2 regions of the Stenotrophomonas sp. genome follow, and region 1 is predicted to be linked to the other one. Evidence: riboswitches for the same ligand, from Rfam matches in the RefSeq annotation. Region 1 holds a riboswitch; the other holds the start of a gene.
What was found. Region 1 has a riboswitch for glycine ahead of gcvP (aminomethyl-transferring glycine dehydrogenase). Riboswitches for the same ligand answer to the same signal wherever they lie in the genome.

Region 1 (15,686 bases):
GCTGAAGCTGATGTCGTCGATGCCGGCACCGCGCGACCCGGCCAAGCTGGCCGAGCTGACCCAGATCGCCACCCGCATGGAAGGCAGCTATGGCGCCGGCAGGTACTGCACCGATGCCAACGATCCGAACTCCTGCCGCCAGCTGGGCGAGCTGGAGCAGGTGCTGGCACGCAGCCGCGACTACGACAAGCAGCTCGACGCCTGGCAGGGCTGGCACAGCACCACCAAGAACATGCGCGGTGACTACCAGAAGTTCGTCGGCCTGGTGAACGAAGGCGCCAAGGGCATGGGCTTCACCGATGCCGGCCAGATGTGGCGCAGCGGCTATGACATGCCGCCGGAGCAGATCGGCCCGGAAACCGACCGCCTGTGGGAACAGGTCAAGCCAATGTACGAGCAGCTGCACTGCTACGCACGCGGCAAGCTCGACAAGACCTACGGCAAGGACAAGGCCGAAGTCGGCAACGGGCTGATCGCCGCGCACCTGCTGGGCAACATGTGGCAGCAGGACTGGTCGAACCTGTGGGACCAGCTGGAACCGTACCCGGGCGCCGGCAGCCTGGACATCACCGCGGCGCTGGAGAAGCAGTACCAGACCAACCTGAGCGCGGCGCTGGCCAAGGCCGGCAAGGACGCCAACGTGGCCGCACAGTACAAGGCGCAGCGCGAGGCCGAACTGCGCACCGCCAAGCAGATGACCGAACGCGCGCAGGACTTCTACGTGTCGCTGGGCATGCCGTCACTGCCGCAGTCGTACTGGGAACGCACCCAGTTCATCAAGCCCGACGACCGCGACGTGGTCTGCCACGCCAGCGCCTGGGACATGAACATGGAAGGCGACGTGCGCACCAAGATGTGCATCAAGCCGAACGAAGAGAACTTCACCACCATCTACCACGAGCTGGGCCACATCTATTACGACCTGGCCTACAACCCGCTGCCGCCGCTGTTCCAGGGCGGTGCCAACGATGGGTTCCATGAAGCGATCGGCGACACCATCGTGCTGGCGATGACCCCCAAGTACCTCAGCTCGATCGGCCTGGTCGATGCGCCGACCGAAAGCCGCGAAGCGGTCATCAACAACCAGATGCGCATGGCGCTGTCGGGCGTGTCGTTCCTGCCGTTCGGGCTGATGATCGACCGCTGGCGCTGGGGTGTGTTCGATGGTTCGATCACCGCCGACAACTACAACAAGGCATGGTGGGACCTGAAGGCCAAGTACCAGGGCGTGGCGCCTGCCAGTACCCGTGGCGAGGAGTTCTTCGATCCGGGCGCGAAGTACCACGTGCCAGGCAACACCCCGTACACCCGCTACTTCCTGGCGCGCATCCTGCAGTTCCAGTTCTACAAGGGCCTGTGCGACGCGGCCGGCTACAAGGGCCCGCTGCATGAGTGCACCTTCTACGGCAACAAGGAAGCCGGCCAGAAATACTGGGCGATGCTGAGCAAGGGTGCCAGCCAGCCGTGGCAGGCCACACTGAAGGAGCTGACCGGCACCGACAAGCTCGATGCCGGCCCGATGATCGAGTACTTCACGCCGGTCAACGAGTGGCTGAAGCAGCAGAACGAAGGCCAGATGTGCGGCTGGCAGGCCAACGCGGCACCGGCGGCAAAATGAAAAAAAAGGGGCGGGTCCGCAAGGATCCGCCCCTTCCTGGTAGTGCCGGCCGCTGGCCGGCAACTACGCGATGAAGACCCCGCGGGCAGCCGGCCAGCGGCCGGCTCTACCGGAATGCCTGTCAGCTGTCCTTCTTCGCCGCCATCGCCGCGGCCAGGTCCGCCTTGAACTCCTCGAAGGTCTGGCCCTTTTCCTTCGCTTCGGCCTGTGCGGCGTCGCGCAGCGCATCGGAGTACATCAGGCGCACCGGTGTGCCGTTGCGCTCGTGCAGTTCACCGGCCTGCATGATCAGCGCCAGTACCTGCGCGGCGGAGTCACTGTGGCCGGCGATACGGCCGTCCATGCCCAGCACCCATTCGCCATCGCGGCGCACGACACCGGCCAGCAGGGTGCGCTGCGCGTCGCGCAGTTCCGCATGCGGCTCCACCGGCGAGGCCTGGGCAGCGGCCTTGTTGGCGGCCTGCTTTTCCTGGCGACGGCGCTGGTCGCGGCGGGTCTTGGAGCTGGTGGACATGGTGCGGTACCGCTGCGAGGGGGGCGCAAGGATAGCGCACCCCGCCCGCCACACCGCTTCACACCCCCTCAGTCCAACACTTTCCCGTGCCGCCAGTAACCCATGAAGGTGATCGTGCGGCGGTCCAGCCCGCACTCGCGGACCAGATGGCGACGGATTGCCATCACCGCTCCCGCCTCGCCTGCCACCCAGGCATACAGCGGCCCCGCCACGCTGGCATCGGCCTGTTCCCAGAGGATCTGCGCGTCGACGTCGATCTCTTCCAGTTCTTCGCCAGCGACCACGCTCGAGGCGGCCAGGCGCGCCTGCACCGCCTGCAACAGAGGCGCCCCGTACGCCGCCTGCCCGCGCGGCAACCAGACCAGCTCGGCCGTGGCCGGCGCCTTCAGGCGAACCGCATCACCGGCCTGCGCCACTTCCAGCAGGGCCAGCGTACGCGGCGGATCCACCCTGGCCGCCAGTTCCTCGAGAATCCCGGCCACTGCCGGCAACGCGGTCTCGTCAGCCACCAGCAGCACCTGGCCAACGCCAGCCGGCGGCTTCCATTCCCAGCCCTCGCTGCTGTCGGCACAGTCGGCATCCGGGGCCAACAGCACTACGCGGTCGCCCGGCCGTGCATGGATGGCCCATCGCGAGGCCGGCCCGGTCTCGCCATGCAGCACGAAATCAACATCGACCTCGCCCTGCTCTGCACGCAGCTGGCGGAGGGTGTAGGTGCGCATCGGCGGGCGCTGATCGTCCGGCAGGGCCCGGTAGCGCGGGTACCAGTCCTCGCCGCTGGGGACCTGCGGCGCCTCCTGGCCGGGCAAGGGGAAGAACACCTTGATGCGCTGGTCCGGCCCTCCGGTCGTCATCCGCGCCACGTCGGCACCGGTGAACACCATGCGGTCCAGGGAAGGGGAAAGAACGCGGCGCTCCTTCAGCGCCACCTCGAACAGGCGGTAGGTCTGCTGCGCAGCCATGGGGAACCTCATGCAACGACAGTGGATCGGCTGGCTGTCGTGCACCTGTGCACCGGCTGGCTGGAGTGCCCAGCCTAGTCCGGCGGTTTCCCGCCGCAAGCGTTGCGGGCGCCACGGCCCGCCCTACCCCTGCGCGCTGCTCAGTGACCCGTGCAGGCTGCCTGCGCCGCGCGTTCGCGCCGGTGTTCCCAGTACCAGAACACGAAGCCGGCGCCGAAGAACCCAGCCTGGCCCAACGCCAGGTGCAGCGGGCTGGCGCTGAGCAGCGGCGACACCACGCCGGCCACCACGGTGCTGATCATCAGCTGCACGAAGGCCTGCAGCGACGAGGCCAGGCCGCGCTGGTGCGGGTACATGTCCAGCACCGCCAGCGCCAGGATCGGGAAGATCAGCGCCATGCCCATGCCACCCAGGAAGATCGGCAGCACCGCCCACGGCAGCACGAACTGCGGCGCCAGCGCCACGTAGCCGACGTTCAGCAGCACCGACAGCGCGCACAGGCCGAAACCAATGGATACCTGGCGGGTGGGCGTGGTGTGCCCGGCCATGCGCCCGGACAGGAACGAGCCGGTGGTCATGCCGCCGATGGTGGGGATGAACAGCCAGGCGAAACCGCCCTCGCCCAGGTGCAGGTGTTGCATCACGAACACCGGTGCCGAGGAGATGTACAGGAAGATGCCACCGAAACCGATGCTGCCGGCCAGCGCCAGGCGCAGGAAGCGCGGATTGAAACCGATGCGCACGTAATCACGCATCAGCACCCGCGGCGACAACGGAACGCGCGCTTCGAGCGGATGGGTCTCCGGCAGGTAGCGGGCGGTGGCCGCCAGCAGAACCAGTGCGAACACCACCAGGAACCAGAAGATCAGCGGCCAGCCAGCACCGCTGAGCAGGATCCAGCCACCGATGATCGGCGCGATCGCCGGGGCGATGCCGAACAGCATCGACACCTGGCTCATCAGCCGCTGCGCGTCGTGACCGTGGTACAGGTCGCGGATCACCGCGCGGCCGACGATCATGCCGACGCCTGCGGACAGGCCCTGCAGGGCGCGGAACCCCAGCAGCGTGGTCAGATCGGTGGACAGCGCACAGCCGACCGAGGCGCCCACGAACACCACCAGGCCGCCGAGGATCACCCGCTTGCGGCCCCAGGCATCGGACAGCGGGCCGTGTGCCAGGCTCATCAGGCCGTAGAACAGCAGGTACACGCTGATGGTCTGCTGCACCGCCACCTCGTCCACCGCCAGGCGCTGGGCCAGCTGCGGAAACGCGGGGAAGATGGTGTCGATCGAGAACGGACCGAACATGGCCAGGCCGGCGAGCAGCAGGGCCATGCGGCGGGTGGAAGGAGCAACAGCGGCGGTCATGGAGAAGGCGTCCGGCAGGGCCATGCGCGGCACGCACGGCGGGCGCCAGTCCCCTGCAGCAGGGACGGCGCCAGATGAATTCGGGTATCCGCCCATCATAGGTGGGGATTGCGCCTGATGCCATGCAGCAGTGCACAAAACGCACGGGCGGGCCATCGGCCATTCAGGCGCCGCGGCCGGGCCCGCAGGCGGCTGGCGGGCCCGCAACGGGCTATAATCGGCGGGCAACACGGTGGGAGAAGCGGAACACCGCTGCCGAAGGCGCAACGCCCGTAATCGCTCAGGCCCGATACCACCCGTAACACAACTCTGGAGAGACCGGTTCGATCCGGCGCCGAAGGGGCACGAAGCCGCGGTTTTCCGCGCTTCCAAACTCTCAGGCAAAAGGACAGAGGGGCGCCCCGCAGACCGCCGACCGGCGGCTTGTGCCCGTGCGTGTGCCCTTTCCTGACGGATCCTTCGCCATGTCCCAGAACACCCCTTCCCTGCGTGAGCTCGAGCACCACAATGCGTTCGTCGAGCGCCACATCGGCCCCAACGATGCCGAGATCGCGCAGATGCTCGACGTCGTCGGCCACGCGTCGCTGGATGCGATGACCGATGCCATCGTACCGGCCAAGATCAAGTCGCCGGCGCCGCTGGCACTGCCGGAATCGATGACCGAAGTGCAGGCACTGGCGAAGATCCGTGCGATCGCCGACAAGAACACCGTGCTGCGCAGCTTCATCGGCCAGGGCTACTACGGTACCCACACGCCGAACGTGATCCTGCGCAACATCCTGGAAAACCCGGCCTGGTACACCGCCTACACCCCGTACCAGGCCGAGATCTCGCAGGGCCGCATGGAAGCGCTGATCAACTTCCAGACCCTGTGCGCCGACCTCACCGGCATGGAAATCGCCAACGCCTCGCTGCTGGACGAAGCCACCGCCGCAGCTGAAGCGATGACCCTGGCCAAGCGTTCGGCCAAGTCGAAGTCGGACACCTTCTTCGTGCACGACGCCGTGCACCCGCAGACCCTGGAACTGCTGCGTACCCGCGCCGAGCCCATGGGCATCGTGCTGCGCGTCGGCACCCCGGCCGAGGCACTGGAAGCAGAAGCCTTCGGCCTGCTGCTGCAGTACCCGGACACCTTCGGCCAGATCGGCGACTACAAGGCGCTGGTCGAGGCCGTGCACGCGCGCGGCGGCCTGGTGGCCGTGGCCACCGACCTGCTGGCGCTGACCCTGCTGGCCGCCCCGGGCGAATGGGGTGCGGACATCGTGGTCGGCAACAGCCAGCGTTTCGGCGTGCCGTTCGGCTTCGGCGGCCCGCACGCCGCATTCATGGCCTGCCGCGACGCCTACAAGCGCTCGATGCCGGGCCGCCTGATCGGCGTCTCGGTCGATGCCCAGGGCAACCCGGCCTACCGCCTGACCCTGCAGACCCGCGAGCAGCACATCCGCCGCGAGAAGGCCACCTCCAACATCTGTACCGCACAGGTGCTGCTGGCGGTGATGGCCTCGATGTATGCCGTGTACCACGGCCCGGAAGGCCTGACCCGCATCGCCCGGCGCACCCACCGCCTGGCCTCGATCCTGGCCGCCGCGCTGCGCGAGGCCGGCGTGCAGGTCGGTGGCGACTTCTTCGATACGCTGCACATCACCGGCGTGCATGCCGATGAGATCCACGCCAAGGCACGCGCCGCCGGTTACAACCTGCGCGCGATCGACAGCGACTCGGTCGGCATCAGCCTGGACGAGACCGCCACCCGCGCCGACGTGGTCGCACTGGCCGCCGTGTTCGGTGCGCAGGCCGACGTCGACGCGCTGGATGCCAGCACCGCCGATGCGCTGCCGGCCGGCCTGCTGCGCCAGTCCGCATTCCTGACCCATCCGGTGTTCAACACCCACCACAGCGAGCACGAACTGCTGCGCTACCTGCGCTCGCTGGCCGACAAGGACCTGGCGATGGACCGCACGATGATCCCGCTGGGCTCGTGCACCATGAAGCTCAACGCCACCGCCGAGATGATCCCGGTGACCTGGCCGGAGTTCTCGCAGATCCACCCGCTGGTGCCGGTCGACCAGGCGCTGGGCTACAAGGAACTCATCGACACGCTGGAAGCGATGCTGGTGGAATGCACCGGCTATGACGCGGTCAGCCTGCAGCCGAACTCCGGCGCGCAGGGCGAGTACGCCGGCCTGCTGGCGATCCGCGCCTACCACCGCTCGCGCGGCGAAGGCCACCGCGACATCTGCCTGATCCCGGATTCGGCGCACGGCACCAACCCGGCCTCGGCGCAGATGTGCGGCATGAAGGTGGTGGTGACCAAGACCGATGCCAACGGCAACGTCGACGTCGAGGACATCCGCCTCAACGCCGAGAAGTACAGCGACCGCCTGGCTGCGATCATGATGACCTACCCGTCCACGCACGGCGTGTTCGAGGAAGAGGTGGTGGAGATCTGCGAGATCATCCACAAGCACGGCGGCCAGGTGTACACCGACGGTGCCAACATGAATGCCCTGGTCGGCGTGGCCAAGCCGGGCAAGTGGGGGTCGGACGTTTCGCACCTGAATCTGCACAAGACCTTCTGCATCCCGCACGGCGGTGGCGGCCCGGGCGTCGGCCCGTGCGCGGTCAAGGAGCACCTGGCCCCGTTCCTGCCGGGCAAGCTGGGTGACAACGGCCCGGTCGGCATGGTCAGCGCGGCCAGCTTCGGCAGCGCCTCGATCCTGCCGATCAGCTGGATGTACATCGCGATGATGGGCCGCGACGGCCTGCGCAAGGCCACCCAGGTCGCGCAGCTCAACGCCAACTACATCGCCAAGCGCCTGGCCCCGCACTTCAAGACCCTGTACACCGGCCGCAACGGCCTGGTGGCGCACGAGTGCATCCTGGACGTGCGCCCGCTGGAGAAGACCAGCGGCATCGGTGCCGAGGACGTGGCCAAGCGCCTGATCGACTTCGGCTTCCACGCCCCGACCCTGAGCTTCCCGGTGGCCGGCACGCTGATGGTGGAGCCGACCGAGAGCGAATCGCTGCACGAACTGGATCGCTTCATCAACGCGATGATCCAGATCCGCGAGGAGATCACCGCGATCGAAGACGGCCGCCTGGACCGCGAGGACAACCCGCTGAAGAACGCGCCGCACACTGCCACCGCAGTGACCGCCAGCGAGTGGACCCACGCCTACCCGCGCGAACTGGCCGCCTTCCCGCTGGCCAGCCTGAAGCAGAGCAAATACTGGCCGCCGGTGGCGCGTGTCGACAATGTGTACGGCGACAAGAACGTGATGTGCGCCTGCATCCCGGTCGATGCCTACAAGGATGATGAAGTCGAGGCGTGATTCCTCACTGCATCGGTAAAGAAAACGGCCCGCGCAAGCGGGCCGTTTTCATGGGGCGTGTGGACCAAGGCCCACACCCACAAGCATCCGATCACGGGTCCGGCATCTGCCCCAGGCTCAACTGCCACGACACGCCAAAGCGGTCCTGCACCCAGCCGTAGCGATTGCTGAAGTCATAGTCGCCCACCGGCATCAACCAATGGCCGCCCTCACCCAGCACGCGTGCCGCGCGCTCGAACTGCTCGGCACCGGAACACTCGACGAACAGCGAGATCGACGGCGAGAAGGTGAAATCGTGCACGTCCAGGCTGTCGAAGCACAGGTAGTGGGTGCCACCGAGCAGGAAGATGGCCTGGCGGACCTGCCCCGGCACGCCGGCGCCGGCCCCCTCGGGATGGCGTTGCAGGGCCAGCAGCCGGAAATCGGCAAAGGCTTCGGCGTACAGGGCCAGCGCGGCCTCGGCCTGGCCGGTGAACATCAGGAAGGGACGGCTGCGCAGCATGCGGTACTCCTGGTCGACGGGCCGATGACGGCCTACGCGATCAGGATGGCACGGCAGATGTGCAGCCCCCGTGGTAGTGCCGGCCGCTGGCCGGCAGCTTCAATCACGCCTGGCGCATGCGCCGCGCGATGGCACTGCTGGCGGCGATCGTGGCAGTCAACGCCACCATCGACAGGAACTGCAGGCGGGTGTGCGACTCACTCAGCAGCAGGCCGAAGATCAGCGCAAGGATCGCCAGTGCACAGCAGGTCAGCCACGGGAAACCGGCCATGCGGAACGGCAGTCGGGTACCCAGACGATCCGCGCGACGACGCAGCACCAGCTGCGAGACCAGCGACAGCGTCCACACCAGCAGGCAGGTGGAACCGACGATGTTCAGCAGCACCGGCAGCACCCGGTCCGGGAACAGCAGTTCCATCACCGTGGCGGCAAAGCCGAACAGCACGCTGGCCAGCACGGCGATCACCGGCACCTGGCGCGGGTCGGTCCAGCCAAGCACGGTCGGCGCTTCGCGACGCTGCGCCAGCGAATACATCATGCGCGAGGCGCCGTAGAGGTTGGCATTGAGCGCCGACAGCAGCGCGATCACGGCGATCAGGGTGATGGCGGTGCCCGCGCCCGGAATGCGGGCGATGTCCAGCACGGCGGCGAACGGCGACTTCAGCGCCTCGCTGGTCCACGGCACCACGGCGATGATCACGCTCAGCGAGCCGATGTAGAACACCAGGATGCGCCAGGCCACGGTGCGGATGGCACGGGCAATGCTGCGCTCGGGGTCTTCGGTTTCGGCCGCCGCCACGGCCACGATCTCGGTGCCGCCGAAGGCGAACACCACCACCAGCAGCGCCGCGCCGATCCCGGCCAGGCCCTTCGGCGCAAAACCACCGTGTTCGGTGAAGTTGCTCAGGCCCGGGGAGGTCACCTGCGGCAGCCATCCCATCAGCAGCGCCACGCCAATGGCGATGAACGCCAGGATCGCCGCGACCTTGAGGATGGCGAACCAGAATTCGAACTCGCCGAAGTTCTTCACTCCGAGCAGGTTGATCGCGGTGAAGAACAGCATGAACGCCAACGCCGCCATCGGTACCGGTATCGCCGGCCAGACCGTGGCCAGCAGCCCGGCCGCACCCACTGCTTCGGCGGCGATCACGATCACCAGCTGCACCCACCACAGCCAGCCCACGGTGGCACCGGCGGTAGCCCCCATGGCGTCGGCTGCATACACCGAGAACGCGCCGCTGGTCGGTTTGGCCGCCGCCATCTCGCCCAGAGCGTTCATCACGATGATCACCAGCGCTCCGGCGACCAGATACGACACCAGGACCGCCGGACCGGCCGCCTGCACACCCACGCCCGAGCCGAGGAACAGCCCGGCGCCGATGGCGCTGCCCAGGCCCATCATGATCAGCTGGCGGGGCTTGAGCGAATGTCCGAGGCGGGACGGCGAAGCGGTCGGAATCGAGTTGGGCATCGGCGGGGCTGGCGGCGGGCTACAGGGGCGACACCTTACCCTGTCCCGTGCCCACGGGGATAGGCACAGCGCAGCAGGCCGCTCAGGCCAGCGCCGGCTCGCCGACGTTCCCACCGATACGGGCACGATAGGCACGCGGCGAGAAACCGGTTTCAGCCTTGAACTTGCGGGTGAAGGCACTCTGGTCGCTGAAACCGCAGGCCTGGCCGATGCAGGCGATGCTGTCGTCGCCATGCAGCAGATGCATGGCCATCTGGATCCGCAGCCGGGTCAGCACCTGCTGCGGGGTCATCTGGAACACCTTGCGGAAGCTGCGCTCCAGCTTGGACAGCGAAAAGCCGGTGATGTCCAGCAGGGTCTGCATGCGCACGTTCTCGGCGTAGTGCGCGTTGAGGTGGGCCAGCGCCAGCCGCAGCTGCTCGTACTGGGTGCCGAGGCTGTCCTTCTGGCCAAGGTCGCGCGAAATGCCGATCAGGCCCTCGATGGCCCCGTCGACCACCAGCGGGCGCTTGCAGGTCAGGCACCAGCCCGGTTCGCGGTTGGCGAACAGGTGCAGCTCCATCAGGTTCTCGATCACCTCACCGGACAGCACGCGGGCGTCCTGGTCAACGTAGTCCGCACTGAGGCCGGTCGGGTAGATTTCGGCCGCCGTACGCCCGATCACGTCCTTGCGCGCGCGCAGACCCAGCCGCCGCAGCATGGTCTGGTTGACGTGGGTGTAACGCCCCTGGCGGTCCTTGATGAAGAACAGCACATCCGGGATGGCGTCGAACAGGGCTTCGATGTCGGCGGGCTCGACTCGCATGGAACAAGCATACCCGAGCCTGCTTTTGCCTGTACGTTCACCTTTGCCGGACCTCGGTTTAACGGGCCCGGTTCCAGTGTCGTGGTTCTCTTTGAGCATCCGGAGCCAACGTCAATGGCCGCCAGCAAGCCGACCGGCAAGCGCGCAACCACCCACGCCGAGAACCACCACCGCGGCAACGGCGATGAACTGCACCAGCAGGCCGGGGGCAGCCATCCGGCAATGACCACCGACCAGGGCATTCCGGTGGCGGACAACCAGAACTCTCTGCGGCAGGGACCTCGGGGGCCCACGCTGCTGGAGGACTTCATCCTGCGCGAGAAGATCACCCACTTCGATCACGAACGCATTCCCGAGCGCATCGTGCACGCACGTGGCAGCGCAGCACACGGCTACTTCGAGCTGACCCGATCACTGGCAGCCCATACCCGCGCACGCATCCTGACCGAGGTCGGCGTGAAGACGCCGGTATTCACCCGCTTCTCGACCGTGGCCGGTGGCGCAGGCTCGGTGGATACCCCGCGCGACGTGCGCGGCTTTGCGGTCAAGTTCTACACCAAGGAGGGCAACTGGGATCTGGTCGGCAACAACATCCCGGTGTTCTTCATCCAGGACGCGATGAAGTTTCCGGATCTGGTGCACGCAGTGAAGATGGAACCGGACCGCGCCTTCCCGCAGGCCGCGTCGGCCCATGACACGTTCTGGGACTTCATTTCGCTGATGCCCGAATCGATGCACATGATCATGTGGGCGATGAGCGACCGCGCCATCCCGCGTTCGCTGCGGATGATCGAAGGCTTCGGTGTGCACAGCTTCCGCCTGCTGAACGATGCCGGCGAGTCGACGTTCGTCAAGTTCCACTGGCGGCCCAAGCTGGGCATTCAGTCCACGGTCTGGGACGAAGCGTTGAAACTGCAATCGGCCGACAATGACTTCCATCGCCGCGACCTGTTCGAGGCCATCCAGCGCGGCGACTTTCCCGAATGGGAGCTGGCGGTGCAGCTGTTCACCGAAGAAGACGCCGACGCATTCCCGTTCGACCACCTGGATCCAACCAAGATCATTCCCGAATCGCTGGTGCCGTTGCAGGTGATCGGGCGCATGGTACTGGACCGCTGGCCCGACAACTTCTTCGCCGAGACCGAGCAGGTGGCGTTCTGCCCGGCCAACGTGCCGCCCGGCATCGACTTCAGCAACGACCCGCTGCTGCAGGGCCGCCTGTTCTCCTACCTGGACACCCAGCTGCTGCGCCTGGGCGGCCCGAACTTCCACCAGATCCCGGTGAATGCACCGAAGTGTCCGTTTGCCAATCATCAGCGCGACGGCCACATGCAGATGCAGGTGCCCAAGGGCCGCGTCGCCTACGATCCCAGCTCGCTGCAGGACGACACCCCGCGCGAGACGCCTGCCGGATTCCGCAGCCATGCCAGCGCCGACGATGGCCGCAAGGGCCGCACCCGCGCGGAGAGTTTCGCCGACCACTACAGCCAGGCCCGGATGTTCTTCCGCAGCCTGGAAAAGCCGGAGCAGGCGCACCTGGCATCGGCGCTGGTGTTCGAGTTGTCCAAGGTGGAAACGCTGAAGGTGCGGGTGCGCACCGTCAGCCACCTGCGCAACATCGATGACGCGCTGGCGCAGCGCGTGGCCGATGGCCTGGCCTTGCCTGCGCTGCCCGACCCGGCCCCAACCGCCACGCCGGTGCTGGACATGCCACCCGCTCCCGAGGTGCGCGTGATCGGGCGTAACAAGCCCACCCTGCAGGGTCGCTGCATCGGCATCCTGTTCGACGAAGGCTCCGACGCGCGCGTGATTGCCAGCCTGAGCAAGGCCGTCCGGAAGGCAGGTGCAGACGTGAAGCTTGTCGCGCCAAAAGTGGGAGGCGCCACGCTGAGCGATGGCGCATTGCAGGCGGCAGATGGGCAGCTGGCGGGCACCCCGTCAGCCGTGTTCGATGCAGTAGCCGTGGTGCTCAGCCTTGAAGCCGCGAAGGCCTTGTCGAAAGAGAGTGCAGCCGTCGAATTCGTCAGCCAGGCGTGGGCACACCTGAAGGCCATCGCCAGCGACGCGGGCGGCCAGGTGCTGCTGAAGGCGGCGCGCGTCGGCAACGACCCCGGCATCGTCGAAGCAGAAGACGCCAAGGCATTCCTGGCGGCGGCCGCCACCCGCCAGTGGGCGCGCGAGCCCAAGCTGCGCCTGCTGGCCTGACCACAACGACAGGAGAATCGTCATGCCACGTGGTGACAAATCCGCATACACCGAAAAGCAGAAGCGCCAGGCCGAGCACATCGAGGAAAGCGAACGTGATCGCGGCGCGAGTGAAGGCACCGCCGAACGCATTGCCTGGGCCACCGTGAACAAGCAGGACGGCGGCGGCAAGCGCGCCGGCAGTGCCCGCAAGGGCGCGAAGAAGGCGACCAGCAAGAAGGCTGCCAAGAAGGCGCCTGCCAGGAAATCGGCCACAAAGAAGGCCGCAACCAAGAGGACGGCGGCGAAGAAGGCACCTGCGAAGAAGGCGGTGGCGAAGAAGGCACCGGCTCGCAAGACCGCGACAAAGAAGGCCGCAAAGAAGACGGCGAAGAAGGCAGCGGTAAAGAAGGCGGGTACGGCCGCCGCGCGGAGCGCCGCCGCGAAGAAGGCAGCCAAGACGCGGGCCGCGAAGAAGACCGTGCGCAAGGCGGCGGCGAAGAAAGCCGCGCGCACGCGCGCACGCGGCTGAGTCTTCGATCAGGAGGGGAACGCCCTCATCCATGCGGCAACTTCGGCTGCGGCTGCCTCGGCACGGGCCTGCAGCAGTAGATGCGGCCCTTCCAGCGATACGTGCCGGGCATCGGGCAACAAGACCTGCAGCTCGGCCACGCTGGGCGGCCACAACAGGTGGTCCTGTCGTGCATGCAGGCATAACGTCGGCAGCGTGAGCTTCGGCAACTGCGCGCGGACATCGATCTGCAGTGTCGCCGCAGCGCGCTGCCGCAGGATCGCGGTCGGTACCGCAGCGATCGCATGTCGCAGCTCGCGAAGGTTCATGCGTGTCCGCCAATGCCCCAGCAGAAGCCGGGCCAGCAACGCCAGCGGCGGCGGTGGCCATGCAGGGGCAAGCAAGCGTGCGCTCGCCGCTGGCAGCGGCACCGGTCGCCGCGCGAAGGTCGTACTCAGTATCAATCCGCGCAATCCCGGCGGTGAAGCCACCGCCAGTTCGATAGCCAGCGGCCCGGCAAACGATTCAGCCAGCAGCACAAAGGGAGAGATGGGAAGCTGCGGGCGCAGGATCGACGCCAATGTAACGTAGTCCTGTGGCCCGTGCATGGGCAGCGGCAGCACCTGCACGGTAACCCCCTGGTCCTGCATCGCTTCCACGAAGCATGTCGACAGCAGGCCGCTGCCATCCAGCCCGGGCAGCATCACGATCGGGAGCATCACGGCGTTCATCACATTGCTCACCTCTCAGGTCCCTTCGCACGACTCGCTGCCGCGCAGCTTCGCTTATCGGCTCGCCCCAGGGAAGTGCACGCCGCTGCTCGCGGCGCTACCCTGATGGCCCCGGACAGACGAGGAAGGCGGCATGCGCAAGCCACGCTGGCTCAGCTGGACCGGCATTGCCCTATGCGCGCTCTATCTCGCGCTGACCACCTGGCTGGTGCTCGATGCCCGGTCCAACAGCGACCCCAAGAGCGCCTACATCCTCATGCAACTGCCGGTGATGCTGCAGACCGCGGCACTCAACGTCATCGGCGTGGGACGCTGGCTTTCCGGAATGACCTGGATCACCGTCTACCTTCTGGTGATTCCTCCCACGCTTGGCGTGCTGTACGTGCTTGGGGCCATGCTCGGCAGCGTCCTGGAGCAATGAGGGCGATCCTCCCTGCTGCCTGAGCGGGCGATGCAAATACGGCCGCCCAAGGCGGCCGCATTCCTGTTACTGCACTGGCAGCCCGCTCAGGCCGCGCGACGGGGCACAGCAGAGACCGTCGCGCCTTCCACCTTGAACACCGCCACCGACGTGGTCAACGCATGTGCCTGCTCCTCCAGCGCGCGGCTCGCCGCAGTGGCTTCTTCCACCAGGGCCGCGTTCTGCTGCGTCACCTGGTCCATCTGCACCACCACCTGGTTGACCTGCTCGATACCGGCCGCCTGTTCCTTGCTGGCCGCTGCGATGTCGCTCATCAGCTGGGTGGTGCGCGAGCTGGCCTGGGCCACGCGCGCGATCGCTGCTTCCGATTCAACGGTCACCGCCAGGCCACTCTTCACCTTGGCAGCGGCGTCTTCGATCAGCTCCTTGATCTCCTTGGCCGCGACGCCGGCGCGCTGCGCGAGCGTGCGTACTTCGCTGGCGACCACGGCAAAACCACGGCCCTGCTCGCCCGCGCGCGCGGCTTCCACCGCAGCGTTCAGCGCCAGGATGTTGGTCTGGAACGCGATGCCGTCGATAACGGTGGAGATTTCCGAGATGCGTGCCGAGGACTGATCGATCTCACCCATCACCGAGGCCATCTGCGCCATCGCCTGCTCGGTCTCGCGTACGGCGGCACCGGCGGCATGCGCTTCGCTGTCGGCCTGACGCGCCAGCTCGGCGTTCTGGCGCACGGTGGAGGTCAGCTCCTCCATCGACGCGGCAGCTTCCTCCAGGTTGGCCGCCTGCTGCTCGGTGCGGCGCGACAGGTCGTTGTTGCCGGCGGCCAGTTCCTGTGCCGCGTTGTTGATGCTGTCGGCAGCCACCTGGATGCCCCGCACAATGCCGGTCAGCTGTGCGGTGGTGGTGTTGGCGTCGTCGCGCATGCGCGCGAACACGCCGTCGTACTCACCGTCCATGCGTGCGGTCAGGTCACCGTGCGAGATCGCGCGCAGCACGTCGGAAACATCGGCAATGCTGGCCTGCGAACTGGCCATCATGCCGTTGAGGTGTTCGACCATTGCCTTGAACTGGTACTGGAACGCAGCAGCATCGCCACGCATGCTGAAGTCGCCGGCGCGAGCCGCACGGGCCAGTTCATCGATCTGCGCGTTGATCGCCATCAGGCTCTGCTTTACCGCGGCCAGAGTGCGGGTCAGCGTGCCCTTCTCGCCCGGGTAGTCCGGCAGGTCACGGCTGAGGTCGCCGATCGCGTAACGCTGCATCAC
Region 2 (15,686 bases), on a different contig from region 1:
CGGGGTGAAATCGGCATCGCTCGACACGATGGCGAAGCCATCAAGGTTGCGCGCGTACAGCAGGTCCATGGCATCGATCACCATCGCCATGTCCGACGCATTCTTGCCCTTGCTGTAGGCGAACTGCTGGATCGGGCGGATCGCATACTCGTGCAGCACCGCTTCCCAGCCCTTCAACCGCGGGCTCTTCCAGTTGCCGTAGGCACGGCGCACGTTGGCCACGCCATAGCGGGCGACTTCGGCCAGGACCTCGTCGATCTTCGAGGCCGGCGCATTGTCGGCGTCGATCAACAGGGCGATGCGCTTTTCCGGTTCGCTCATGGATTCCTCGCGGGCGGTTGCCTGAACCCGAGTATCGCCGATCCACGCGGGCGCTGACGTGACAGGTGGCCGCCGTGCGAAGATGCCAGGCGCTTCCCCCAATGCCCCCACTGGAGTGAGTCGATGAGTCGCGAGCGCGTTCCCCACCTGGTCGTTGTCGGCGGCGGTTTTGCCGGTCTCTGGGCCACCCGTGCCCTGGCTCGCGAGCGCATACGCATCACCCTGGTCGACCGCCGCAACCATCACCTGTTCCAGCCGCTGCTGTACCAGGTGGCCACCGCCGGCCTGTCCGCGCCGGATATCGCCGCACCGCTGCGCCACATCCTCGGCCACCAGCGCAACGTGGAAGTCCGCCTCGGCGAAGTGGTCGCCATCGACAAGCAGGCACGGCAGATCGGCATGGCCGATGGCAGCACGCTGGACTACGACAGCCTGCTGCTGGCCACCGGCGCTACCCACGCCTACTTCGGCAACGACCAGTGGGCCGATGATGCCCCTGGCCTGAAAACGCTGGACGATGCCATTGCACTGCGCCGCAAGCTGCTGCTGGCGTTCGAACGCGCCGAGGCCGAACCGGACCCGGCGAAGAAGGCGGCGTGGCTGAGTTTCGCCATCGTCGGTGGTGGTCCCACCGGCGTCGAACTGGCCGGCACGCTGGCCGAGATCGCGCGCCACACGCTGCGCAACGAATTCCGCCACATCGATCCGGCCAGCGCCAAGGTGCGGCTGGTCGAGGCTGGGCCGCGCGTGCTGTCCTCGTTCCCGGAAGTGCTTTCGCTGAAGGCGCGCCGCCAGCTGGAAAAGCTGGGCGTGGAAGTGCTGACCGGTACCCCGGTGAGCGACATCGACAGCCAGGGCTTCAAGCTCGGTGAGCAGTTCGTGCCGGCCCGCACCGTGGTCTGGGCCGCCGGCGTGGCCGCTTCACCACTGGCGCGCACGCTGGACGTGCCGCTGGACCGCGCCGGCCGCGTGCAGGTGCAGCCGGACCTGACCCTGCCTGATCACCCGGAGCTGTTCGTGGCCGGCGACCTTGCCGCACTGAGCCAGGCCGACGGCAAGCCGGTTCCCGGCGTGGCGCCCGCGGCCAAGCAGATGGGCAAGTACGTGGCCGAGGTGGTCCGTGCACGCCTGCACGGCAAGCCCGAGCCCGGTCCGTTCAAGTACGCCGACTACGGCAACCTGGCCACCATTGGCCGCATGGCCGCGATCGTGCACCTGGGCCGGCTGCAGCTCTCCGGCGTGCTGGCCTGGTGGTTCTGGCTGGCCGCGCACGTGTTCTTCCTGATCGGCTTCCGCAACCGCATCGTGGTGCTGCTGAACTGGGCGGTCGCGTACTGGAGCTACCAGCGCAGCGCGCGCATCATCTTCGGTGATGACCAGGACGACCGGCGGCCGAAGCGCTAGGGCTTCCCGGGGCCTTTCCTGGGGTCAGAGCCCTTTCCGCCGGAAAGGGACCCGACGCCGGCTACCGCATCCACGCATGACGTGGATTACTTCCGGCAGAAGTCCTCCTTCCTCGCGGTGTCGGCAATCTGCGCGGTACTCCAATGCCGGGTGATCCAGATCGCCAACGCGGTGCTGCTGAGATGCCAGCGCAGCATGCCGCGCTGGGGTTGCCGCCACAGGTGGCGCCGGGCAATCCAGAAGGCCTCCCGCTCCACTTCAGGCACCTTGTTCTTCATCCCGTCCTTGTCGAAGAACTGGGCGGTGAAGCGCCAGGGGTTCATCGGCTGGTATCCCGCCCGTGGCTCACCACTGCACGCAGCCACGCCACTGGGCGCGCGGTCGGCCGGCTTCGGCCGACCGTCCACCAATGCCAGCCCGAGCAGATACAGCAGGCCAGGCAGCAGCGCGATGCCGGCGACCAGCACGACGACGGAGATCCATGCGTTGCCGGCGGCACGCATCGCTCAGTGCGCCTTCGGTTTCGGGTACCACAGTGCGTTGACGATGACCCAGCGCTGGTCGAAACGCCCCATGTGGAAGTAGTCGACGAACCACGGGGTTTCCAGCCGCACCGAGGCCGCGTTGCCGGTCACGTCCAGCACCGTGCAGCGGCGATCCCATTGATCCTTCGGGGTCTTCAGCGCGCCCTGTTTCGTCAGCGAGACCAGCTCCTCCTTCGACATCCGGCGCAGGCCCAGGCGCTCGTCTGGCGTATCACCGAGCACAGCGCGCTTGGCCAGGTCCGGGTGCAGCGAACGGGCGACGCGCTGCGGATCGGCCTCCAGCTGGCCATCGACGTAGTCGTGGCAGGTGGCTTCGATGGCCGCGATCGTGGCGGCGTCGGCGGCAGGGCTCGTTGCTGCGGAAAGCGCGAACAGCAGGGCAATCGTGGACATCCGGGTCTCCGGCTCTGGGCGCGGGGCGATCATCGCATGGGCCGAATGGCCCATCCACGCATGACGTGGATCTACTGTAGAGCCGAGCCCATGCTCGGCTCCCGCATCGGGCAGACGGAACAACAGCCGGGCGTGGGCTCGGCTCTACAGAAGCGCAGGATCCGTTGCCTGCAGCCAGGCCAGCTTGCGTTCGCGGGGCTGCTGCTTGAGTTGCCACTCGGCCCGCGAGGCGGCGGCCCGGTCCGGGTATTCGCGCACGGCCAGCACGCGCAGCGGCGGCCGGGCCCGGGTGTAGCGCGCGCCCTTGCCGGCCTGGTGGGCGGCGAAACGCGCCTCCACATCGGTGCTGATGCCGGCGTAATAGCTGCCATCGCGGCATTCGAGCAGGTACAGGAACCACGGGCGGAGGGATGGGGCCATGCCTGGATTATGCCGTGCTGCACTGCAGCGGATATACTGGCGACCGAATGCAGGAGAGAGGCGCCGCGCTGGCGCCCGCCGAAGGCGCAGGCTCCCATGATCGCTCAGGCCGGTGGGCTGGAATCCCACCAACCATGCATTCGACTCGCCGAGCTGGAGAGAGGTCACCGGGCATGCCCGGGACGATCCGCCGAAGGGGCACGCGGCCCATGCCGCTGAACTCTCAGGCAAAAGGACAGCGGGAGCGGCACCGGTCATCGTCATCCCGTCATTGCGCAGGCAGTGGCGGTGGTCGCGCATGGCCGGCCCCACCGCGCCCGGAGCCTGTCCCATGCTGCTGTCCATCATCTACCTGATCGCCATTTCCGCCGAAGCCATGACCGGCGCACTGTCCGCCGGCCGCCGCCGCATGGACCTGTTCGGCGTGGTCATGATCGCCTGCGTCACCGCCCTCGGGGGTGGTTCACTGCGCGACATCCTGCTCGGCCACTACCCGCTGGGCTGGGTGAAGCACCCCGAGTACCTGGGCTTCACCGTATGCGCGGCGCTGATCGCCACCTGGGTGGCGCGCTGGATGCATCACTTCCGCCGCACCTTCCTCGTGCTCGACGGGCTGGGCCTGATCGCCTTCACCCTGATCGGCTGCTCGATCGCGCGCGAAGCCGGCCATGCGATGCCGATCGTGCTGATCGCCGGCATGCTGACCGGCGCGTTCGGCGGGGTGCTGCGCGACATCCTCTGCAACGAGGTGCCACTCATCTTCCAGAAGGAGCTGTACGCGATCATCGCGCTGCTGACCGGCGCGGCCTATCTGTTGCTGCTGCACTGGGGCGTGGCCGATGCCACCGCAATCCTGTGCTGCCTTGGCGGCGGCTTCGCATTGCGCCTGCTGGCGATCCACTACCGCTGGGAAATGCCGAAGTTCGTCTACCACGACGAAGTGCATTGAGCCTCTTCGTAAAGTCGAGCCATGCTCGACTGCTCTTTGCAGGAAACCAACGCGCTTCGCGCGCAGGTCGGGCATGGCTCGACGCTACAGGAAGCGGTATCACCACCCCGGCGATGTACCTGGCGCTGTCGCTCATGCGCAGCGCCAGGCGCATCGCCGGTGCAGATGGGCCGGCCTCCAACTCCGACCGGCCCTGATCGCGGCCGCACCCCCGCAGGCGCTGGCCGCCATCCACACACGTGCCGCACTCAGGCGGCTTCGATCAGGCTGCTTCGGACACCTTCACGTCGCGACGGGCGCGCACGGCCGCAGCCAGACGCTCCAGCACCGTCACGGTGGTGTCCCAGTCGATGCAGCCATCGGTGATGCTCTGCCCGTAGACCAGCGGCTGGCCTTCCACCAGTTCCTGGCGGCCACCGACCAGATGGCTCTCGATCATCACGCCAACGATGCGCTGTTCGCCGTCTTCCAGCTGAACAGCGATGTCCTCGATCACCTTCGGCTGGTTCTCGGGGTTTTTCAGGCTGTTGGCGTGGCTGGCGTCGATCATCAGGCGCGTCGGCAGCTTGGCCTTGGCCAGCACCTGGCAGGCGTCGGCGACGCTGCCGGCGTCGTAGTTCGGCTGCTTGCCGCCACGCAGGATCACATGGCAATCCGGATTGCCGGTGGTCGACACGATGGCGGTGCCGCCCTGCTTGGTGACCGACAGGAAGTGATGCGGATTGGACGCCGCACCCACCGCGTCAGCGGCGATCTTCACGTTGCCATCGGTGCCGTTCTTGAAGCCGACCGGGCACGACAGCCCCGAGGCCAGCTCACGATGCACCTGGCTTTCGGTGGTACGCGCGCCGATCGCGCCCCACGCCACCAGGTCGGCGATGTACTGCGGCGAGATCACATCGAGGAATTCGACACCGGCCGGCAGGCCGAGCTTGTTGATGTCGCGCAGCAGGCCGCGGGCAATGCGCAGGCCCTTGTCGATCCGGAAGCTGCCGTCCAGGTCCGGGTCGTTGATCAGGCCCTTCCAGCCCACCGTGGTGCGCGGCTTCTCGAAGTACACACGCATGACGATTTCCAGTTCGCCGGCCAGCGCGTCGCGCAGCGGCTTCAGGCGCTGGGCGTATTCGATGGCGGCCTTCGGGTCGTGGATCGAGCACGGGCCCACCACCACTGCCAGGCGGTCGTCACGGCCGTGCAGGATCTGGTGCAGGGCCGCGCGCGAGGCGCTGACGGTGTCGGAGGCTTCATCGTCACAGGGCAGCATCGCCAGCAGCTGAGCAGGCGGTGTCAGCGGTTCGATGGTGCGGATGCGCAGGTCGTCGGTGTGCGGGGGCATTGCAGGAGATCTCCGGAACGTTGGGGGTCCCCAGCGTGGCGGCATGAAAAAAGCCGCCAGGTTCGCTGGCGGCTTTCGGGAATGCGTCTGAAGCTTTCTTCAGGGTGAGCGCAGTCCTTCCTCCGCCAGTGGCTTCGGAAAGTAATACCAGTAAAAGCGGGTGGCGGCTGCGTTCATGGGGTGTATTGATAGCACAGCTTTTGCGCAGTGCAAAATGTTTCATCCGCAACCGCGGGTGCGGTTCAGCGAGGCGCGCGCCAGCGCTGCCTACGCGGCAGCAGCCACGCAAAGCTGCTCATTTGCCATGCACTTCCACGTCCAGCAGCAGGCCTTCGTGGATGTCGGCCCAGCGCTCCAGCACGCGGTCCAGCTCCTGCCTGGCCTCGTCCAGCTGCTCGGGATTGAGCAGGGAACGGGCGGTGTAGAGGTCGGAGACCAACCGCCGCAGGGCCGCCTCCGGGATGGCCACCGACGGCCCTTCCCGCCCCGGCAACTGCAATGCCGGGCTGTCGCCAAGCGGGCCGAACAGCGTGACCTGGAGCGTGCTCTGCATGATCAACTTCCCTGCGGATGGACATGGGCAATGTCCTGTTTACCGCGTCCGGGTGACAGACGCATGTGCCATGCGCGTCCGGAGACGCTGCTACAAGGCGGCCAGGTCGGCAAGGTGCTGCCCCATCCCATCGTCTGCGCCGACGGCGTTGATGGTGGCGAAGTACTGATGCCAACCGGTGGCGGCAATGCCGGCCACCAGCGCATCGGCGTCCGCGCGGCTTGCACAGCGCCAGACCGCATAGAACTGCTCATCGCTGCCGTGCTGTACGCCCCTGGCAATGCGGCCCATCGCCAGCAGCGTGATGCGGACTGGATCGAACTGCTGCATGCCTGCACCGATACGGGCGAAGAAGGCATTCCGCTGCTCGGGCTGGAGCGTGGTCCAGGCGGGGGTGGCGGTGTAGAGCTCGATGAAGGTGTGCGACATGCTGCTTCTTCCTTGAAGGTTTGGGGGGTTGCCGGCCAGCGGCCGGCACTACCGGAGCGAGCGCATGGCGCGTTTGCGGATGTAGGCATTGGCATCACCAGGGTGCTGCTGTTGCCAGCGCGCGCACAGCGCACGCAGCCACTGCGGCTGTGTCTTGCCGGCATCATTGAGCCAGTTGCCGACCGAGTCCTGCACATAGCGCTCCGGGTCGTCGGCGAGTGCTTCCAGCATCGCCTCTGCAAGTTCCGGCTGCCGCTTGAACAGCGCGACATGTGTGGCCCACACGCCGCGCGGGCGCAGCGCTTCGCAGGCGAAGCGGCGCAGGTACGGCGATCCTTCATGCGTCCATGGTTGCAGGTACTCCAGCGCCTGCAGTGGTGCGGCAACAATGTCGGCACGCAGCGCCAGCCACGCCCATTCGCGCACGCCGAAGTGCGGGTCGTCAGCCAGTGGCCGCATCGCCTGCAGCTTGGCCGGCAGCGTCGCGTCGGCTTCGCCGCCGATCAGGTAGCAGGCCCAGCCACGCACCGTGTCTGACGCATGCGCCTGCCAGCGCGCAGGCTCCCCCTGTCCGGCTTCGTGCAGCAACCGCGCCGCCAGCGCCATGCGCTGGGTGATGCCCTTGCCTGAGGCGTCGCGCATGCATTGCAGCGATTCCGGCTCAAGGGCAGGCGCCACCACCTGCAGCAGCGCGGTGAAATCCACGGCCAGGCATTCGGCCAGATGGGTTGCAGCAGCGCTGCCACTGTTGAGTGCATGCAGCCTTTGCGCAGGAACGGGCGTGCTCATGCTGCCGATTCCCGCCCACCGTCCGTGTGCTGCCAGACCTTGTGCAGCAGCTGCGACAGCTGCTGCTGTTCACCCGCATCCAGGCCGTCGAACAGGCCGCTGATCCATTGCGTGTGCTGCTCGAACAACGACTCGGCCAAGCGCTTTCCCGGTGCGGTCAATACGATCTGCAGACGGCGGCCATCCCCGTCATCGCTGCGACGCTGCAGCAGGCCTTCACGCTGCAGGCCATCGAGCAGGCCGCTGATGGTGGCACGGGTCACGCCGGCACGCTCGGCCAGCAGGTGCGGCGGCAGCGTGCCACCGGCCCCGTGCAGCAGGAACAGCACGATGAAGCGGCCCTCGCTGAGCCCATGCGGTGCCAGCCGCGCGGCGCAGTCGCGATCGATCGACGAGGACAACGAGAGCAGCTGGAAGCACAGGCGCAGTTGCGCGATGTTGGCGTGGCCGCGTCGCTGCGATTCCTCCAGCAGGGCCTGATGCTTGGCTTCGATCATCTCACGAACACAATATGGTTAGGCGACTAATCATATCACCGGATAGCCGCCATCTGTAAACCACAGCCGATATCAGGGGAGCTTTCCCAGCAGCAGGCGCGCGATCAGCCCGCCGCCCTCGCGGTGCAGCAGCTGCAGTTCGCCTGAGTGACGCCTGGCCACGTTGGCGGCCATGGCCAGTCCCAGCCCGGTCCCACCGGTAGCGCGACTGCGCGAGCTTTCGCTGCGCTGGAACGGTTGCAGCAGGCGGACACGATCAGCTTCGGCGATACCCGGCCCGCGATCCATCACATCCAGCTGCACCCCATGTCCCCACACGGCGACATGCAGCTCCACGGCGCCCGCGTAACGCTCGGCGTTGTCGATGAGATTGTCGACCGCGCGCCGGAGCAGCAGCGCATCGCCATGCCACGGCAGCGTATCCGGGCACTGAAGCGAAATGTCGACCCCGCGCAGCAGCGCCCCTTGCAGGCATTCCTGCAGCAGGGCAGCCAGATCCAGCGAGCGCATCTGCAAGGGCTGCAGCTCGCCGCGTGCATAGTCCAGCACCTGCTCGATCATCGCGTCCATGCGTTCGATGTCCGCCACCATCCGGGCGGCCTGTGGTGCGGGAGCGAACTCGGCGCGCAGGCGCAGGCCGGTCAGGGGCGTGCGCAGGTCATGCGCCACTGCCGCCAGCATATGGGTCATGTCCTGTGCCTGGACCCGCAGGCGTTCGCGACCGGTGCTGATCGCGGCGGCCAGCATCTGCACTTCGCGTGGGCCATCGTCGGGCAATGGCGACTCGGCCTGCAGGTCGACGCGTGCGCTCGCTTCGGCCAGGCGCCGCAGCGGGCGCCCCAACCGGATCGACGCCCACGCCGCCAACGGCGCCAGCAGGATCGCACCGCCCAACAGGGCGAGCATCACCTGGCGGCGCCAGGCCGCCAGGTCACTATGGTCGCTGCCGACCACCCGCCAGCGGCCGTCGGCCTGGCGCATCCCCAGTTCAAACGGCGGCCACTGCATCGCGGTCAGCAGCGCGGCCTGTGATTTCAGCACGCCAGCACGACCGGAGGCGTCCAGTACCGCGCCACCCTCGATGACCTGCACATCGGGCGCCCTGCCCTGCCCCGTCCATGCCAGGCGTACATCCTCGGCCGGCATGCCCATCTGCGCGGCCGCCAGCTGCGCGAGCCAGTCGCTGGCGCTACCTTGGGGGGGCGCGTCCTGCGTCGCCCTGCGCAATCCCAGTGACGCCGGCGCCTGTTCCCCACGCAGTACCTGCATCGCATGGTCCAGCCGCATCGGTGGCGGCGCGGGCCGGGGCATCCAACCCACCACGGCAACGCTGACCAGGGTTGCCAGCAGCAGGCTGGCCAGCGCCAGCATCGCGATCCAGCGTGTGGTCGACCACCGGCTGCTCACAGCACCTGTACCTCGGCGTCGAAGCGATACCCTTCCCCGCGCAGTGTCTGCACGAGGGCTTCTGCCCCGGACGCGGCCTGCCCGAGCTTGCGGCGCAGGCGGCTGATCGCGAGGTCGATGGCACGGTCCACGCTGTCACTGGCTTCTCCGCGACTCAACTGCAGCAGCTGCTCACGCCCCAGCACCCGCCCGGGACGTTCGGCCAGCGCCAGCAACAGGGAAAACTCACCACGACTCAGCACCAGCTCGGCACCGTCCGGTGCGAACAGGCGACGCTGGTCGGGCAGCAATCGCCAGCCATCAAACCGCAGCTCGCTGGCCACCTGCGTGCGCAGCTTGTCCTGACGGCGCAGCAGTGCGCGTACCCGCGCCAGCAGTTCACGCGGATCAAAGGGTTTGGCCAGGTAGTCGTCCGCGCCCATCTCCAGGCCGATCACGCGGTCCGGTGCAGCCCCCATCGCCGACAGCATCAGGATCGGGATCGCCCTCGCCTGCAGCCTGCGGCAGACCGACAGCCCATCCTCACCGGGCATCATCCAGTCGAGGATGATCAGGTCCGGTCGTTCGGCCTGCAGCAGCACGTCCAGTGCCGCCGCATCCGCCGCCAGGCGTACCTGGTAGCCGTGCAGCAGCAGGTGGTCGGCGATGGCGTCGCGGATGCTGGCATCGTCGTCGACGACGATGACACGGATGGGAGTACTCATTCGGACAGTATCCAGCACCTGTGTATCAGGACGGTATCAACGCCGATATTCCGGCGATACGCCGCCGTGCGCCAATGGTCACCCACGATCACTGCGGAGTCTTCCCTTGCGCCTCTTCCTGTTGCCCCTGTTCGCCGCTCCCTTGCCTGCGCTCGCCTCCAACGCCGCCGCGCACATCCTGCCGATGTGGATGCAGGGCGGTCATCCGGCGGTGGCCGTCTCGCTGGACGGGCGCGCCGAACCGCTGCGCTTCGTGGTCGACAGTGCCGCGGGGGCAACGCTGGTCGATGCCCGCGTCGTGCGGCGCTATGGCCTGGAGGATGCGGATGCAGAGGTATCACAGGCGCAAGGGGCGAGTGCAGCTTCGGCGCGGTTGCAGCGCATGCGCAGCACGTCCTGGCAGCTGGGCAGCTGGCAGCTGCAGGCCCAAGCCATGAACGTGGATCTGTCATCGTTGCCGAAGGATGATGATCCAGCCATCGACGGCTTGATCGGCAACGATCTGACCGGGCGCTGGGACACCCGTTGGGACTTCGGCCGCAATCAACTGGCGCTGTGGACACCCGGCGGATTGAACCTGGAAGGACCGGGTTGCCAGCCCAATGCGCTGCCCGGCCGCACTGGCGGCCTGCGCCAGTTCGGCTTCATCACGCTTGCACTGGGCGCGCCCGCGGTGGACGCCATCGCCGTGGTCGACACCGGTGCCGCACAGACCGTCCTCAACGCCGAAGCCGCCCGCGCACTGGGGCTGCGCACCGACGGCAGCGACGCGCGGGTGCGGGTGCGTGAAAAGGGCACCGAAGGCCTGGGCGGCGGCAAGCAGGCAACCTGGCTGTACACCCTGCCCGGCATGACCGGCGGCGGCTGGCAGCACCCGTCGATGGAGGTCCGCATCAGCGAACTGCCGGTGTTCAAGGCGATCGGCCTGGAGGGCCGGCCGGCGCTGATCCTCGGTGCCGATGCAATGCGCGGCGGCCAGGTGGACATCGGTGCCGGCGCAGCACGGATCTGCCTGCGCCGGCCGCAGGCCGGCTGACAACTGGCGATGACGCCAGCGGCAGCCCGGCGTAGCATCACCGTGCGCCCCACCAGGAGTTCCACGCATGTGCCGTGCCACCCTGATGTTGCTGACGCTGCTCCCGCTGGCGGTACTGGCCGCGCCGCCACCCGTGCCCTCGCCCACTCGCATCGATGCCGAAGCACAGCGGCTGATGCAGGCGGCCCATGCGCGCGGGATGGCGCTGGCGGTGATCGATGACGGCAAGGTGGTGCATGTGGCCGCCTACGGTGAACGCAACGCCGCAGGCGAGCCGCTGCGCACCGACACCGTGATGTATGCCGCATCGCTCACCAAGATGGCCTTCGGCCACCTGGTCGCACAGCTGGCGCAGGACGGGGTGATCGATCTGGATGCCAGCATCGCCACAGCTCTGGACGTGCCGCTGCCAGACTACCCGCCCGAACCGAAAAAGTACGCCGACTACAGCGTGCTGGCGAGTGATGCACGCTGGCGCCGGCTCACGCCGCGAAAGCTGCTGAATCACGCCAGCGGCTTTGCCAACTTCGGCTTTCTCGAACCGGATGGCCGGTTGAAGTTCCACTTCGAGCCCGGCAGCCGCTACGGCTATTCCGGCGAGGGCCTGATCCTGCTGCAGTTCGTGATCGAACGTGGGCGAATGGGCGAGGATGTGGGTGCGTTGATGCAGCAGCGCGTGTTCGATCGCTTCGGCATGACGCGCACCAGCATGTCGTGGCGCGCGGATTTCGCCGGCAACCTGGCCGATGGCTGGACCGTCGAAGGCAATACAGAGCCGCACGATCAACGCAGCCGTGTGCGGGCGGCAGGATCGATGGATACCACCATCACCGACATGGCCCACTTCGCCGCCGGTTATGTGCGCGGCGATGGGCTGTCTGCGGCAATGCGCAGGGAACTGGTGCGGCCGCAGCTGCCGATCACCACCGCCAGCCAGTTCCCAACGCTGCAGCCGGAGCTGCCCGTTGCGCACCAGCACCGGGATCTGGCCGCGGGCCTGGGCGTGGTGACCTTCCGTGGCCCCCAGGGTGCAGGCTTCTACAAGGGCGGCCACGACGATGCGGTCGGCAACACTCTGGTGTGCATCGAGCGGCACAAACGCTGCGTGGTGATCCTGGGCAACGATGTACGGGCCGAGGCCACCTTCCCGGCACTGGTGGCGTTCGTGCTGGGTGATACCGGCGTGCCATGGCAGTGGGAGTACGGCGCGGCGAAGGCCTTCGTCGAATGAAGGCGCGATGATCCCTGGGCGGGGAGTGCGGAGGGATGGGAGCAACCATGCATGGCGTGTGGATCCACCTCACGCGTGGATACCTGCTCCGCTCAGCGCGCCTGCTCGAAGAACATCAGGTACACCAGCCGGCCATTCTCCGGGCGGTCGCCGAACGCTGGCCCGGCGGTATGCCAGAACCAGGGCCGCAGCAGCACCAGCCGGTTGAAACGCATCGGGATGCGCATGGTCATTTCCCACTGGCTGTCGTCGTTGCTGTCGCGCTCGATGATGTCACGATGCATGTCGCCGCCGTTGGCATAGCCCAATGCGGCCAGCTCCGCTGCATCCAGGGCCATGCGCTCGGTGCCGGTACGGCGGTGGCGGAAGAACTCGGTGCCGCCCTCGCAGTGCTCCGGTGCACTCAGGTAGAGGATGCCCGACCAGTGCGAGTGATCGGCGTGCACCTTGGCGCGGCCGGTGTCACCGGCCAGGGTAAGGCGGAACTTGCCGTGCGACTGCAGTGGGTTGACCGGCCGCAGCGGTTCGTTGACCAGCCGCGAGACCGCGCCGGACAGCCCGTCCAGTTCCAGCCGCTGCTGCGAATTGCGGCCGGGGAATGCGCCCTCCTGCACCGGATAGGTCAGGCCCAGCGCCGCCTGGCGCAGCCCCTGCGCATCGGCAGGAGAAAGGAAGTCGTCGACGACGATGAACGAGGTAGGCATGGCCACCGAGCGTAGCGATGCGCTGCTGCGGCGGCAACCGGGCAACGAAAAACCCCGCCTTGCGGCGGGGTTCTTCCTTGCATCGGGAGGGCGTGCCGACCAGGGTCGGCAACGACCGCCGGGGACGTGGACTTAGAAGTCCATGCCGCCCATGCCACCCATGCCGCCCATGCCACCGGCGCCACCCATGGCCGGCTCGTCCTTCTTCGGAGCTTCGGCAACCATGGCTTCGGTGGTGATCATCAGGCCAGCGATCGAAGCGGCGTTCTGCAGCGCCGAACGGGTCACCTTGGTCGGGTCCAGGATGCCGAACTGCAGCATGTCGCCGAACTCGCCGGTGGCGGCGTTGTAACCGAAGCTGCCGGTGCCTTCCTTGACCTTGTTGATGATGACCGACGGCTCGTCGCCGGCGTTGGCCACGATCTCGCGCAGCGGGGCTTCCATCGCACGCAGGGCGATCTGGATGCCGTGGTTCTGGTCTTCGTTGGCGCCCTTCAGGCCGGCCAGCGCGGTGATCGCGCGGACCAGGGCAACGCCGCCGCCCGGAACCACGCCTTCTTCAACGGCCGCACGGGTGGCGTGCAGGGCGTCGTCGACGCGATCCTTCTTTTCCTTCATTTCGATTTCGGTCGAGGCGCCGACCTTGATCACGGCAACACCGCCGGCCAGCTTGGCCACGCGTTCCTGCAGCTTCTCGCGGTCGTAATCCGAGGAGGTGTCCTGGATCTGGGTCTTGATCTGCGCCACGCGTGCATCAACGTTGGCCTTGTCGCCGACGCCGTCGATGATGGTGGTGTTCTCCTTGGAGACCTGCACCTTCTTGGCGCGGCCCAGGTCCTTGATGGTGGCCTTCTCCAGCGACAGGCCGACTTCTTCGGAGATCACGGTGCCGCCGGTCAGCACGGCCATGTCTTCCAGCATCGCCTTGCGACGGTCGCCGAAGCCCGGGGCCTTGACGGCCACGACCTTGACGATGCCACGGATGGTGTTGACCACCAGGGTGGCCAGCGCTTCGCCTTCAACTTCCTCGGCCACGATCAGCAGCGGCTTGCCGGCCTTGGCGACGCCTTCCAGCACCGGCAGCAGGTCACGGACGTTGGAGATCTTCTTGTCGTGCAGCAGGATGAACGGGTCATCCAGGTCAGCGGTCTGCGACTGCTGGTTGTTGATGAAGTACGGCGACAGGTAGCCGCGGTCGAACTGCATGCCCTTGACCACGTCCAGCTCGTTGTCCAGGCCCGAGCCTTCTTCAACGGTGATGACGCCTTCCTTGCCGACTTCCTTCATCGCGTCAGCGATGATCTGGCCGATCGATTCGTCCGAGTTGGCCGAGATGGTACCGACCTGGGCGATCGCCTTGTCGTCGGCGGTCGGCTTGGAGATGTTCTTCAGCTCGGCGACGGCGGCCGAGACGGCCTTGTCGATACCGCGCTTGAGGTCCATCGGGTTCATGCCGGCGGCAACGGCCTTGGCGCCTTCGCGGATCAGGGCCTGGGCCAGCACGGTGGCGGTGGTGGTGCCGTCGCCGGCATCGTCGTTGGTGCGCGAAGCAACTTCCTTCACCATCTGCGCGCCCATGTTCTCGAACTTGTCAGCCAGTTCGATCTCCTTGGCGACGGAGACGCCGTCCTTGGTGATGGTCGGCGCGCCGAAGCTCTTTTCCAGCACGACGTTGCGGCCCTTCGGGCCCAGGGTGGCCTTGACGGCATTGGCGAGAACGTTGACGCCGCGCACCATGCGCGAACGGGCGTCTTCACCGAAACGAATATCCTTGGCAGCCATTGCATTTACCTCATTGGTAGCGCCGGACGATGCCCGGCGGCTGGGAGTTTGGGATCAGGTTGAAACAGGTCGCGCCGGGGCTCAGCCGATGACGGCGAGCACGTCGTCTTCGCGCAGGACCTTGTATTCGACGCCTTCGCTCTTGTACGAGCTGCCGGCGTACTGGCCGTAGATGACCTTGTCGCCGACCTTCAGCGACGGCGCGCGCACGTTGCCGTTGTCCAGCGGCTTGCCCGGGCCGACGGCCACGACCTCACCCTTGGTGGACTTTTCCTTGGCCGAGTCGGGGATGACGATGCCACCGGCGGAGATTTCGTCGGCTTCGATCGGCTTGACCACAACGCGGTCGTGCAGCGGCTTGATGCTCATAGGAGACCTCTTAAGTGATTGATTGGTCTAAAAAAGTCCGGCGATGTTAGCACTCACCCCAGGCGAGTGCCAGAACCGCACGTGAAGAAACCCGACAACGTCGGGAGCAGGGCAGAGATGGAGCCCCGCCGCCCCCTTTCAAGGGCGGAATGAAAAAATTTTTCCGCCCGCGCGCCTCGGCCAAGGCGTCGGTCCTCGACAATTTCGGTGACAAGCGTCGCACTGTCAGATATCTGACGTTCATTTACGACAAAGTGTCACTGGATCGGCCTTAGGCTCGGTCAGGCATTCCCAATCACAAGGAGTAGTCGATGCGATTGCTGTCCCCGCTTGCCGCCGCCTGCCTGCTGGCACTGGCCGCCGCGCCGGCCCAGGCCGAGGTTTTCATCAACGAACTGCACTACGACGACAGCACCGCCGCCGGTGACGTCGGCGAAGCCATCGAGGTGGTCGCCACCGCGGGCGAGGACCTGTCCGGCTACCGCCTCTACCTCTACAACGGCAGCAATCCTTCGGCGGCCGCGGTCTACGTCAACAACCCGGTCCCGGCCGGCACCGCCGCCGGCTGCGGCAGCGCGACCATCGCCGTGGTCAACTACCCGACCAACGGCATCCAGAACGGCCCCAACGACGGCATCGCCCTGGTCGATGCCAGCGGCAAGGTGGTCCAGTTCCTCAGCTACGAGGGCGCCATCACCGCCTCCGGTGGCCCTGCCGCCGGCATGACCAGCCAGAACATCCCGGTGGCCGAGACCAACAGCACGGCCCCGGGCACCTCGCTGCAGCTGACCGGCAGCGGCAGCCAGTACACCCACTT

Region 2: another riboswitch for glycine. It lies ahead of AC5JLE_RS02290 (trimeric intracellular cation channel family protein); the one in region 1 lies ahead of gcvP (aminomethyl-transferring glycine dehydrogenase).

What each region holds. Positions count from the first base shown of each region.
Region 1 covers NZ_JCACKF010000039.1:15,719-31,404, forward strand. Annotated here, with positions in the region: gene AC5JLE_RS15370 (M2 family metallopeptidase) at 1-1,618, shown strand, start outside; gene AC5JLE_RS15375 (hypothetical protein) at 1,740-2,132, opposite strand; gene AC5JLE_RS15380 (siderophore-interacting protein) at 2,201-3,094, opposite strand; gene AC5JLE_RS15385 (multidrug effflux MFS transporter) at 3,235-4,461, opposite strand; glycine riboswitch at 4,761-4,863, shown strand; gene gcvP (aminomethyl-transferring glycine dehydrogenase) at 4,926-7,793, shown strand; gene AC5JLE_RS15395 (VOC family protein) at 7,885-8,295, opposite strand; gene AC5JLE_RS15400 (amino acid permease) at 8,399-9,766, opposite strand; gene AC5JLE_RS15405 (AraC family transcriptional regulator) at 9,849-10,571, opposite strand; gene AC5JLE_RS15410 (catalase) at 10,686-12,776, shown strand; gene AC5JLE_RS15415 (hypothetical protein) at 12,799-13,287, shown strand; gene AC5JLE_RS15420 (alpha/beta fold hydrolase) at 13,296-13,997, opposite strand; gene AC5JLE_RS15425 (hypothetical protein) at 14,131-14,418, shown strand; gene AC5JLE_RS15430 (methyl-accepting chemotaxis protein) at 14,505-15,686, opposite strand, start outside.
Region 2 covers NZ_JCACKF010000008.1:4,765-20,450, reverse strand. Annotated here, with positions in the region: gene AC5JLE_RS02315 (NYN domain-containing protein) at 1-321, opposite strand, end outside; gene AC5JLE_RS02310 (NAD(P)/FAD-dependent oxidoreductase) at 445-1,725, shown strand; gene AC5JLE_RS02305 (hypothetical protein) at 1,812-2,228, opposite strand; gene AC5JLE_RS02300 (nuclear transport factor 2 family protein) at 2,232-2,663, opposite strand; gene AC5JLE_RS02295 (GIY-YIG nuclease family protein) at 2,808-3,083, opposite strand; glycine riboswitch at 3,124-3,213, shown strand; glycine riboswitch at 3,227-3,332, shown strand; gene AC5JLE_RS02290 (trimeric intracellular cation channel family protein) at 3,415-4,032, shown strand; gene AC5JLE_RS02285 (3-deoxy-7-phosphoheptulonate synthase) at 4,295-5,368, opposite strand; gene AC5JLE_RS02280 (hypothetical protein) at 5,664-5,921, opposite strand; gene AC5JLE_RS02275 (DUF6616 family protein) at 6,012-6,350, opposite strand; gene AC5JLE_RS02270 (DNA alkylation repair protein) at 6,399-7,139, opposite strand; gene AC5JLE_RS02265 (MarR family winged helix-turn-helix transcriptional regulator) at 7,136-7,636, opposite strand; gene AC5JLE_RS02260 (sensor histidine kinase) at 7,709-9,007, opposite strand; gene AC5JLE_RS02255 (response regulator transcription factor) at 9,040-9,747, opposite strand; gene AC5JLE_RS02250 (retropepsin-like aspartic protease) at 9,854-10,783, shown strand; gene AC5JLE_RS02245 (serine hydrolase domain-containing protein) at 10,851-12,014, shown strand; gene AC5JLE_RS02240 (DUF6445 family protein) at 12,107-12,718, opposite strand; gene groL (chaperonin GroEL) at 12,851-14,500, opposite strand; gene AC5JLE_RS02230 (co-chaperone GroES) at 14,582-14,869, opposite strand; gene AC5JLE_RS02225 (endonuclease) at 15,181-15,686, shown strand, end outside.